DNA from 3 places in the Paenibacillus sp. 8b26 genome. Region 1 is predicted to be linked to each of the others. Evidence: riboswitches for the same ligand, from Rfam matches in the RefSeq annotation. Region 1 holds a riboswitch; each other region holds the start of a gene.
The links. A riboswitch is a leader RNA that binds a small molecule or an ion and turns the genes downstream of it on or off. The one in region 1 is predicted to bind glycine.
Positions count from the first base shown of each region.

Region 2: linked by a shared signal. The riboswitch ahead of gcvT (glycine cleavage system aminomethyltransferase GcvT) and the one ahead of ACQ4MX_RS21700 (alanine/glycine:cation symporter family protein) in region 1 are both predicted to bind glycine.
Region 3: linked by a shared signal. The riboswitch ahead of sdaAB (L-serine ammonia-lyase, iron-sulfur-dependent subunit beta) and the one ahead of ACQ4MX_RS21700 (alanine/glycine:cation symporter family protein) in region 1 are both predicted to bind glycine.

Region 1 is NZ_CP192445.1:4,652,560-4,655,818, reverse strand. It holds gene ACQ4MX_RS21705 (radical SAM protein) at 1-275, shown strand, start outside; gene ACQ4MX_RS21700 (alanine/glycine:cation symporter family protein) at 482-1,900, opposite strand; glycine riboswitch at 2,059-2,153, opposite strand; glycine riboswitch at 2,171-2,247, opposite strand; gene ACQ4MX_RS21695 (glycoside hydrolase family 1 protein) at 2,439-3,259, opposite strand, start outside.
Region 2 is NZ_CP192445.1:4,836,419-4,839,677, forward strand. It holds gene gcvPA (aminomethyl-transferring glycine dehydrogenase subunit GcvPA) at 1-97, opposite strand, end outside; gene gcvT (glycine cleavage system aminomethyltransferase GcvT) at 228-1,328, opposite strand; glycine riboswitch at 1,409-1,505, opposite strand; glycine riboswitch at 1,506-1,697, opposite strand; gene gcvH (glycine cleavage system protein GcvH) at 1,998-2,393, shown strand; gene ACQ4MX_RS22545 (PTS mannitol transporter subunit IICB) at 2,787-3,259, shown strand, end outside.
Region 3 is NZ_CP192445.1:2,775,030-2,778,288, reverse strand. It holds gene sdaAA (L-serine ammonia-lyase, iron-sulfur-dependent, subunit alpha) at 24-923, opposite strand; gene sdaAB (L-serine ammonia-lyase, iron-sulfur-dependent subunit beta) at 913-1,602, opposite strand; glycine riboswitch at 1,812-1,925, opposite strand; gene ACQ4MX_RS12750 (DUF6359 domain-containing protein) at 2,139-3,259, shown strand, end outside.

The DNA of each region.
Region 1 (3,259 bases):
CAGTCGCCATAGATCAGGAAAACAATCAGTTGGGCCAGATTCACGGAGATGGGAGTATGGAGCTGGATCTCGATAAAATGGCACTGTGGACCACTTCAGGTGAAGAAACGGACGCAAAGTGCCAAGCCTGCTTTTTCCGACCTGCCTGTCAGGGGAATCATTGTCCCCTGTACCGGATGCGCACGGGGAACCGCCCTTGCTCCTACGAAAAACGGCAGATCAAGCGAACCTTGCGTACGGTGTGGCTGCAATCCCAATCGGAGGAGGTGAAATAACATGAAGATTATTCGTCCTGCTGTACGACCTACAGCGATTACAACTGGCCGTCTGTCCAAATCTGTACCCGGCAATTTAAGCTAATCCTAAAGTAAGCTAAGTACACATATCTATAGAGCGCCCGAGCTTCATCCTGCTCTATAACGCAAAAAGGGAGTGCCTCCCAGCTGTAATGGCTGAGGGACACTCCCTTTTCTTTGTTTCTTTACGAGCTGACTGTTTGTCCTTTTTCTTCTATGTCTATGGCTGCTCCTGCACTGGCACCTGCGAGTATTCCCTTTTTCTTGTTGGGATACAGGGAATCCATATAGGTACGGGTTTCTGCAACTACAATTCCCGACAAGCCAAGCAGTGCAATCAAGTTCGGGAAGGCCATCATGGCGTTAAAGATATCTGCCAGTAACCAGATCGCATCCAGCTTAATAAACGCGCCTCCGGCAACCAGCGCAATGAACAGATAACGGTACGGTTTAATCCATTTGACACCCAGCAAATATTCAACACAGCGTTCTCCGTAGTAGTTCCAGCCAAGCATCGTGGTGAACGCGAACATAATCAGAATGATTGTGAGCAGTTCCGCACCAAGCGGGAATGCGCTGGAGAAAGCTTGCTGCGTCATCAAGCCCGCATCGGTAGGACCGCTCCATACGCCGCTAACCAGCAGCGTCAACCCGGTCATCACACAAATAATCATCGTATCTATAAAGACACCTGTCATGGAAATCAACCCCTGCTCCGCAGGCCATTTGGTTTTGGCAGCTGCGGCTGCAATCGGTGCGCTTCCCAATCCGGCCTCATTGGCAAAAATCCCTCTGGCTACCCCGCTGCGCATCGCCAGCATAATCGTAGCCCCGGCAAATCCACCCGTCGCAGACGTCGTGGAAAATGCCGAATGCAGCACAAGCGCGAGTGCGGCAGGAATCTGATCGGCGAACCGAATCAATACGATCATACAGATCAGTACGTACAAGCCTGTTTTGAAAGGGACCACTTTGGTCGATACCTTGGCAATGCTCTTGAGTCCTCCAATGGTAACGAGTCCCGTAAGAGTAGCAATGATCACTGCCGTTACAATCGGCGGAACACCAAAGCTGTTTTCGGTCGAGGATACAATCGCTTTGACCTGCGGAAACGTTCCAATCCCGAACAGCGCCACCAGCATCCCGGAAAAGGCGAATAGCATCGCCAGCGGTTTAAAGCGGCGTCCAAGCCCTTTTTCAATATAATACATCGGGCCGCCGGAAAATTGTCCATTCCGATCCTTCACCCGGTATTTTACCGCAAGCACACCTTCCGCATATTTCGTCGCCATCCCGAAAAAGGCTGCAACAACCATCCAGAACAAGGCACCCGGTCCGCCCAGTTTTATCGCTGTCGCGACGCCGACAATACTTCCTGTACCTACTGTAGCCGCCAGCGCCGTACTCAGGGCCGCAAAGCTGCTGACATCCCCGCTACCTTCATTTGGGGCCTTGCCAATCAGTTTGATCGCCAGAGGCAGGCGGAAAACCTGCAACATTTTCAAACGTATGGTCAGCCACAGACCTGTTCCCATGACGAGAATGATCAGAGGAGCCCCCCATATCCAACTGCTAATCGTTTCTAACACATGTACCAAATTCATTTCAACCCGCTCCTCCAGCATATTAAAAAACAAAAAAGAGTCAAATCCGCTGATTCGACTCCTGGAGAGGTTAAAGGCACGAAAAAATACAACCGTCTTGTGCAGGATTCAGCCACTACAGCTCATAAAAAAGCCTAGGGCATCCCCTGTCACAGGTTATTCGCGTCTCTGTCCTTTTGCCTGAGAGTTTAAGCAGATGATATCTGCGGTGCACCTTCGGCGCCCAATTAAGGGTCTCTCCAGAGTTCTGTCCGTTTACGGTCCCGCTTGTTGCTGTAATCAGCCCAAGCACCTGAGAGTTTTGCCCCTTCGGTCGGAACTTACGTTCCATCTCCCGCAAACATCAACCAGACATATGAAATTGTTTTTTATTATACAGAAAACTTTCAGCTTTTTACAAGTGAAAAATTTGTGAAGTCGTTTGGTTATCTTAAGATGAGCCTATAAAATAAAGGCGGGCGCAGCCAGATTCATCCTCATGATGTTCTCTGTCGCCCCCGCCCCCAGGCCATATTGGGTTATATTCAGTTAGCTTGAATTACAGTTCTTCGCCGTTGGTGGCAATTACATTTTTGTACCAGTCAAAAGAATCCTTCTTGGAGCGCTTCAGTGTTCCGTTACCGTCATCGTCCAGATCAACATAAATAAATCCGTAACGCTTGGACATTTCGGAAGTGGACATACTCACGAGGTCGATAGGTCCCCAGCTAGTGTAACCGATCAGATCCACACCGTCCGCAATCGCTTCCTTCATTTGAGCGATATGCTGGCGCAAATAATCAATGCGATACGTGTCGTGAATGAAGCCGTCTTCTTCCACCTTGTCATATGCACCCAAGCCGTTTTCCACGATGAACAGCGGCTTTTGATAACGGTCATATAATGTGTTCAGCGTAACACGCAGGCCGATCGGATCAATCTGCCAGCCCCAGTCAGAGGATTGTAAATACGGATTTTTCACGCCGCCAATCAGGTTCCCCGCTGCCTTCTCGCCTTCCGGTCCTGCAGAGACGGTCAAGGTCATGTAATAGCTGAATGAGATGTAATCGACCGTGTTGTTTTTCAGAATTTCGGCATCGCCGGGTTCTGTGTGCAAGACAATATTATTTTCTTCAAAATAACGGTTCATATAATTTGAATATTCCCCACGGGCATGTACATCCGTAAAGAACAGATTCATCTGGTTTTCATGCTGACTTTTCAGCACGTCTTCCGGGTTACACGTATGTGCATAGCTTTCCATACGAGCCAGCATACAGCCAATTTGAGAACCAGGAATAATCTCATGGCCTCGTTTTGTCGCCAATGCGCTCGCCACAAACTGGTGATGCAGGGCTTGATAGATCGCTTGTTGCTTAT
Region 2 (3,259 bases), 180 kb from region 1:
TATCGCTGAATAAATCGTCGATGGACGATGCGCCGACCACGCGCAGCATTTCAGCTTGATCTTGCTCGGTCATGGGAAGATAACGATGCTGTTTCATTGGGTCTGGCTCCTTTCAACCAACAAGATCGTAAAAACGTAAAACGATTAACAAATGATTAATAAACGAGTGCCAACTGGGCAGCGGTTAGTAACGGATCACGATAGTTATAGTAAGACGAGCGTTTAAATCAGCGTGGACGTTTATAAAAGGGTGAGGCTACCACCTCGGCGCGCAGGCGCTTGCCACGAATCTCGACCTCCAGCGGCGTGGATAGGGAACTAAAACGACTGTCCACCAGAGCCAAACCCAGATTACGTTTTAAGGTGGGCGACTGGGTTCCAGTTGTGACCTCGCCAATTTGCTGCCCTTCCGCGAACACGGGGTAATGGGCACGCGGTATGCCACGGTCAAGCATTTCCAGCCCGATCAGCTTGCGCGGAATACCTTGTTCTTTCTGGCGTTGCAGAGCTGCTTTGCCGATAAAATCTCCCTTATTCAGCTTGACGAAGAAGCCTAAACCAGCTTCCAGCGGTGAAATCGTGGCGGACAGCTCCTGTCCGTACAGCGGCAGCCGCGCCTCGAAACGCAGTGTATCCCGGGCTCCAAGTCCGGCGGGAACCAGACCATACGGCTCACCGATGCGAAGCAATCCGTCCCACACTGCCGGTGCATTCGCAGCAGGCACATAAAATTCAAAGCCGTCTTCCCCTGTGTATCCGGTGCGGGAGACGAGCGCTTTTGCTCCGAACAATTGCACATCCTCGCTGAATCGGAAGGAGGCCAGCTTTGTAATGTCCGTGTCTGTCACGGCGGCGGCAATACGTGCAGCTTCAGGCCCTTGCAACGCCAGCAGTGCCACCGCATCTGATACGTTTTCCAGATGAACGGATGCAGGCGCATGGCGAAGCAGCCAATCCCAATCCTTATCGATGTTGGAGGCATTCACAACGAGCATGTAACGCTCCGGCCCTTTATAGTAGACAAGGAGGTCGTCTACTACACCTCCATCCGGGTAACACAGGAGCGAATATTGGGCCTGGCCCGGCTCCAATTGGCTGACATCGTTCGTCGTCACCTGTTGCAGAAATGTTTCGGCTTCCTGGCCCTCGACCAAGAATTCACCCATATGCGATACATCGAATAATCCTGCATGTTGCCGGACGGCCTCATGTTCCTTTTGAATGCCACTGAACTGTACAGGCAGCTCCCAGCCGCCAAAATCAATGCAACGAACCCCCGACAGCGTGCTGTAGGATGAATGCAGCGGCGTTTTTCGCAAGTTAGTCATTTTTCCACTCCTATCCGGTATGATCGGCTAAACAAAAAAGACAGGCCGAAAAAAACGTATGGACGGCAGTCCACACACTTTTTTTCAGCTCTGTCCTTGATACCTGAGAGTTACCCCGGTGTGTACCGGGTTTCCCCTTGGGTGATCCGCCTGTATGGCGAATGCTCTCCAGAGATGCGTCCGGCAGAGGTCCTTTTGCCTGAGAGATTCACCTGCGGTGCAGGTTTACTCCTTCGGCGCTGCCTCTGGATCAGCTATACGTCATCCGGCCCTGCCGGTTGGTTACAGCTTGATCCGACTCGCTTGCTGCCTTGTTTTACAGGTGGCAACAGTGATGCGAGTGTTGACAGTCTCTCCCTCCACGTTCATCCGCGTTTACAATTATTAGGTGTTTCCAAAAGCACTTGTTATAACCCATTAATACGCAAATTTATTCGAAATGTCAACAAAAATGTCATGAAAAACATTATTAAAAACATTTTATTCATAAATAAGGATATGTAAGCGTTTGTTATAATCTGTCGTATTTTTAGTTAGAAAGATATATGGAGTAATGTGAAATATTTTTGTTAGTATTATTGACATGATAGTTCTAGTTGTCATAATCTTAACCTGTCATAGACGGGTAGGCAAAACGATGTAATCCATATGAAAGCGAGGCGGAGCAGGATGAGTGAAGTGAAGCAGCAATTGTGGTACACGGAAGAACATGAATGGGTTCAGCGCACAGAGGATGGAACGGTACGAATCGGTATTACGGACTTTGCACAGCATCAACTGGGCGATATCGTTTTTGTGGAGCTGCCTGGGGAGGGAGCAACGATTGAGCAGGGGGCGGAGATTGGTACTATTGAATCGGTAAAGACAGTATCCGACCTGTTCGCTCCAGTAACGGGAACGGTGTTGAAGGTGAATGAAGCGCTGGAAGGTACGCCTGAGCTGGTCAACGAATCTCCTTACGAAAAAGGCTGGATGATCGAAGTGAAGATTGGGGAAGATCTGGAGGGGGCATTAAGCAAGCTGCTGTCTGCGGATCAGTACGAGCAGTTGACTGCCAATGAGTAATAATGGGGCAATGTAGATTGGATAATTGAATAAGGGCGGCGTTTGTCCGCTCGATTTTGTATAAAAATAGTCGCGATGAATTGGCATAGCGGCTATTTTTGCTGTCTTTTTTTGCAAGCGTAATTACGTGTTTTTCTCTTGTTTAGAGGATAGACCTCATACATAAATTGTACCGATGACAGGATGGTTTTTCGACTAAATACTCGTGTTACAGGCCATATTAAGAGGAATTATGCAGAATGATTTCGCGCCTGTTTATCTTAAATTTAAATGTTGTCATCAACGTTCATGACGAAAGTACGTTTTCATTTCGTTGAAGAAGATAGCGTTGTCATTTAGTATGAATTTTAAGAAAAGGTAGTGATGCTTTTTACCTATAAGGAGGATATGAATATGAGCACAGTGGACACAAAGTCCAGTTCAAACGGAGGAGCGCGCGTTGCCGTACAGCGTTTTGGCCGTTTTCTCAGTGGTATGGTTATGCCCAATATGGGGGCCTTTATCGCATGGGGATTGATCACGGCACTTTTTATTCCGACCGGATGGTTCCCAAATGAGGGGTTTGCACAACTGGTTGATCCGATGAAAAATTATTTGCTGCCGCTGCTAATCGGTTATACAGGTGGCACAATGATTCACGGACAGCGCGGAGGTGTGATCGGGGCCATTATGACGATGGGTGTCATTGTCGGGGCGGACATTCCGATGTTTCTCGGCGCGATGATAGCTGGTCCGCTGGCTGCATGGATATTGAAGAAATTCGACAAAGCGATTGACGGCAAAGTTAAATCAGGCTTTGAAATGCTGGTCAATAACTTCTCGGCAGGGATTATCGGGGCGATTTTAGCGTTGCTTGCCCATGTGGC
Region 3 (3,259 bases), 1.9 Mb from region 1:
GGAGGAGGGTTACCGCTTAGAAGCTACGACTTATCCTTCTTGGCTGGAATGTTGCGCGTAAGCGACTCCGTCAGACGCTTGCCGGTCGGCGTTTGGGCCAGGCCGCCTTTGGCGGTCTCGCGGTGCTTGGACGGCATCGCGCTGCCGACTTCGAGCATCACGTCGATGACTTCGTCAGACGGGATGGCGCTGCGCACACCCGCCAGAGCCATATCCGCGGCGGCAAGCGCGGTCACGGCTCCCAGCCCGTTGCGCACGATGCACGGAATCTCCACGAGTCCGGCGACGGGGTCGCAAATCAGGCCGAGCGTGTTCTTGAGCGCGAGGCCTACTGCATGGATGGCCTGCTCTGGCGTACCGCCACGCAGCTCGACCATGGCCCCTGCGGCCATCCCGATGGCTGAGCCAATCTCGGCCTGACAGCCTCCCTCCGCACCGGAGATGAAGGAATTGTTGGCGATCACGTAGCCAATCGCTCCAGCGGCGAACAGTCCGCGCACCATATGCTCGTCATCCCAGCCGAATCGCTCCTGCGCGCTGATGAACACGCCGGGGATGACCCCGCATGAGCCTGCGGTGGGCGTAGCGACAATGCGCCCCATAGACGCATTGACCTCCGACACGGAGAGGGCATACGCCATGGCGAGTGCCGAGGCATCGCCAGAGCAGGTTTCTCCAGCACGCAAATATTCCGCCAAGCGTTTGCCGTCGCCGCCCGTCAATCCGCTGCGGGATACCGTGTCCTGTGTTTGCCCGCGATGAACGGCTTCCTTCATGACTTCATAATAATCAGCCATTTGTCGGAAGATTTCTTCCTCCGGTGTGTTCGTCTCTTGTACCTGTTCCTTGATCATCAGGCGACCAATCGTAGTGGATTCCTCGGCGCACAAGGCACCTAATTCATGCAGATGGCTAAACCGCATCGGATTCAGCTCCTTTTTTCAAATTAATCATTTTGATTTCATACATATGAGGCAAAGCCCGCAGCTCGGCAACTAATTCAGCCGGAGCGGGGCTATCGGTTTCGATAGCAGTGAGTGCTTCGCCATCCCGGCCTTTGCGATCCACATGCATGTAGGCAATGTTAATGTCAGCTGCACCCAGCGCCGAAGTCACCGCGCCCAATGTTCCGGGCTTATCCGAGTGAAGAAGCACCAGCGTAGGCAGCTCTCCGGTCAGATTAACCCGGAACTCGTTAAGCTGCTGGACATGAATGTTTCCGCCGCCGATGGAGGAGCCTAGCAGCGTGCGCTGGTCTTCACCTTTCCATAGCTCGAAGCGGACCGTGTTCGGATGGGGGGCGGGCAGTCCGCTGACAGCGAACTCTACTTCCATCCCGGCTTGCTCTGCACATTGCTCCGCATCCGGAATCCGGTGGTCGTCTGTATCGTAATTCAGCAATCCGGCGATGAGTGCCAGGTCTGTGCCGTGTCCCTTGTACGTATCGGCAAATGAGCCGTACAGCGTCAGGCGGGCCCGGTCAGGTTGCGCACCGAGCCAGTGCCGGGCAACACGTGCGAGCCGCACTGCGCCTGCGGTATGCGAGCTGGAGGGTCCGGTCATAGCCGGACCAATAATGGAAAATACATCTTTGAAACGCATGGTGTGGCCCCCTGTATGTTTGAATACCATAGTATATGGTGCTGCCGCGCCTTGCGCGGGTGCGACGGTTTCTAATGCTGACGCAGCATGTAAGCACAAAAAAGGACAGGATAAGGAAATTTCCCTTATCTCTGTCCTCGTTACCTGAGAGTTTCGTGCGGGTGTATACCGCCTTACCCCTTGGGTGGCTTGCGCTCTCTCCAGAGTTGCGTCAGATGGCGATTCATGGACCTGAGAGATTATCCGCCAGCCGGGTGCTGGCGTCTTGCTCCTTCGGTGCCGCCGGGATGTGCTTCCCGGACAGACTCTCCCGTCATCTTCATTCGCGTATACCGTTCAACATTTCCTCCTAAGCGTAATGTATGCCATGCCCGGTGTCAATCACAGGTTGGGATTTTACAGAATCAGGTACCTTCTCAATAAAAAAGATTAAATTTTACATAATTATGGATGAAAACAGGAAGGAATTAGAAGGTTGATAGCTAATCTGATAGAGGACAAGCTAATTTATGGAATAATGGGAGGGACATTTACGTATGGTAAAAGGTTTCCGGTTCACAGGTTCACGCTTAAAAGGAATGCTGCATCTGGCGGCAATCGTATCACTGCTGGTAGGACTCTTCGTTCCATTCGGCCAGGTCAAGGCAGAGGGCTCGTTGACGGTAGCGGAAGCGCTTCAGCGTCAAAGCAGCGGAGGTACGGTGACGGTAGAAGGCTACGTCGTCGGACATGCTACCGGATCGAAAACGGCTAATTTCTCTGCCCCGTTTGCAAACGATTTTAACGTACTGATTGCGGATCAGGCGAGTGAACGTAATACGTCTAATCTGTTAAATGTACAACTGACATCCGCGTATAGAGGAGCATTTGGGCTGTCAGGCCATCCTGAGCTGATCGGCAGTAAAATTCGCGTGACGGGTGCGCTCGGTGCCTATAACAATTTTGGCGGCGTGAAAAGCCCAAGCGCTGTGGAGCTAGTAAGCGGAAGCGAGCCTGGAAATCCTGGTGATCCGGGCGAACCTGATCCTGGTACCCCGGGTCAACCCGGTACGACATTACCGGATGGAAAAGGCAAAAAAGTGCTGTTCGATAATACGCACGCACAGACAGCCGGAGCAGCAGATTGGGTTATTGATGGAGCCTTTTCCGATTTTGCGGGCGGACTGCGTAATGCTGGTTTCACCGTGGACCCGTTGGACCGTTCCATTCCTTTTACCTATGGCGAGCAGGCTATAACGTACGACAAGCTACGTCCATATGATGTGTTCATCATTGGTGAAGCCAATGTTGCCTTTAAGGCATCCGAGCAAGCTGCTCTGGTGCAATATGTGAAGAATGGAGGCAGTATTTTCTTCATTTCTGACCACTATAACGCTGACCGGAACAAAAACCGTTGGGATTCCTCTGAGGTTATGAACGGCTACCGCCGTGGAGCCTATTCCAATCCGGCCAAAGGGATGACTACAGAAGAAGCTGCATCACCAGCTATGCAGGGATTAACCAGTTCCGACTGGCTGGCGACGAACTTTGGCGTTCGTTTCCGCTACAATGCACTTGGTGACGTGAACGCTACGGATATCGTAGCGGCAGATCAATCCTTTGGCATTACGAAGGGTGTACGTTCGATAGCAATGCATGCTGGTTCTACACTGGCGAT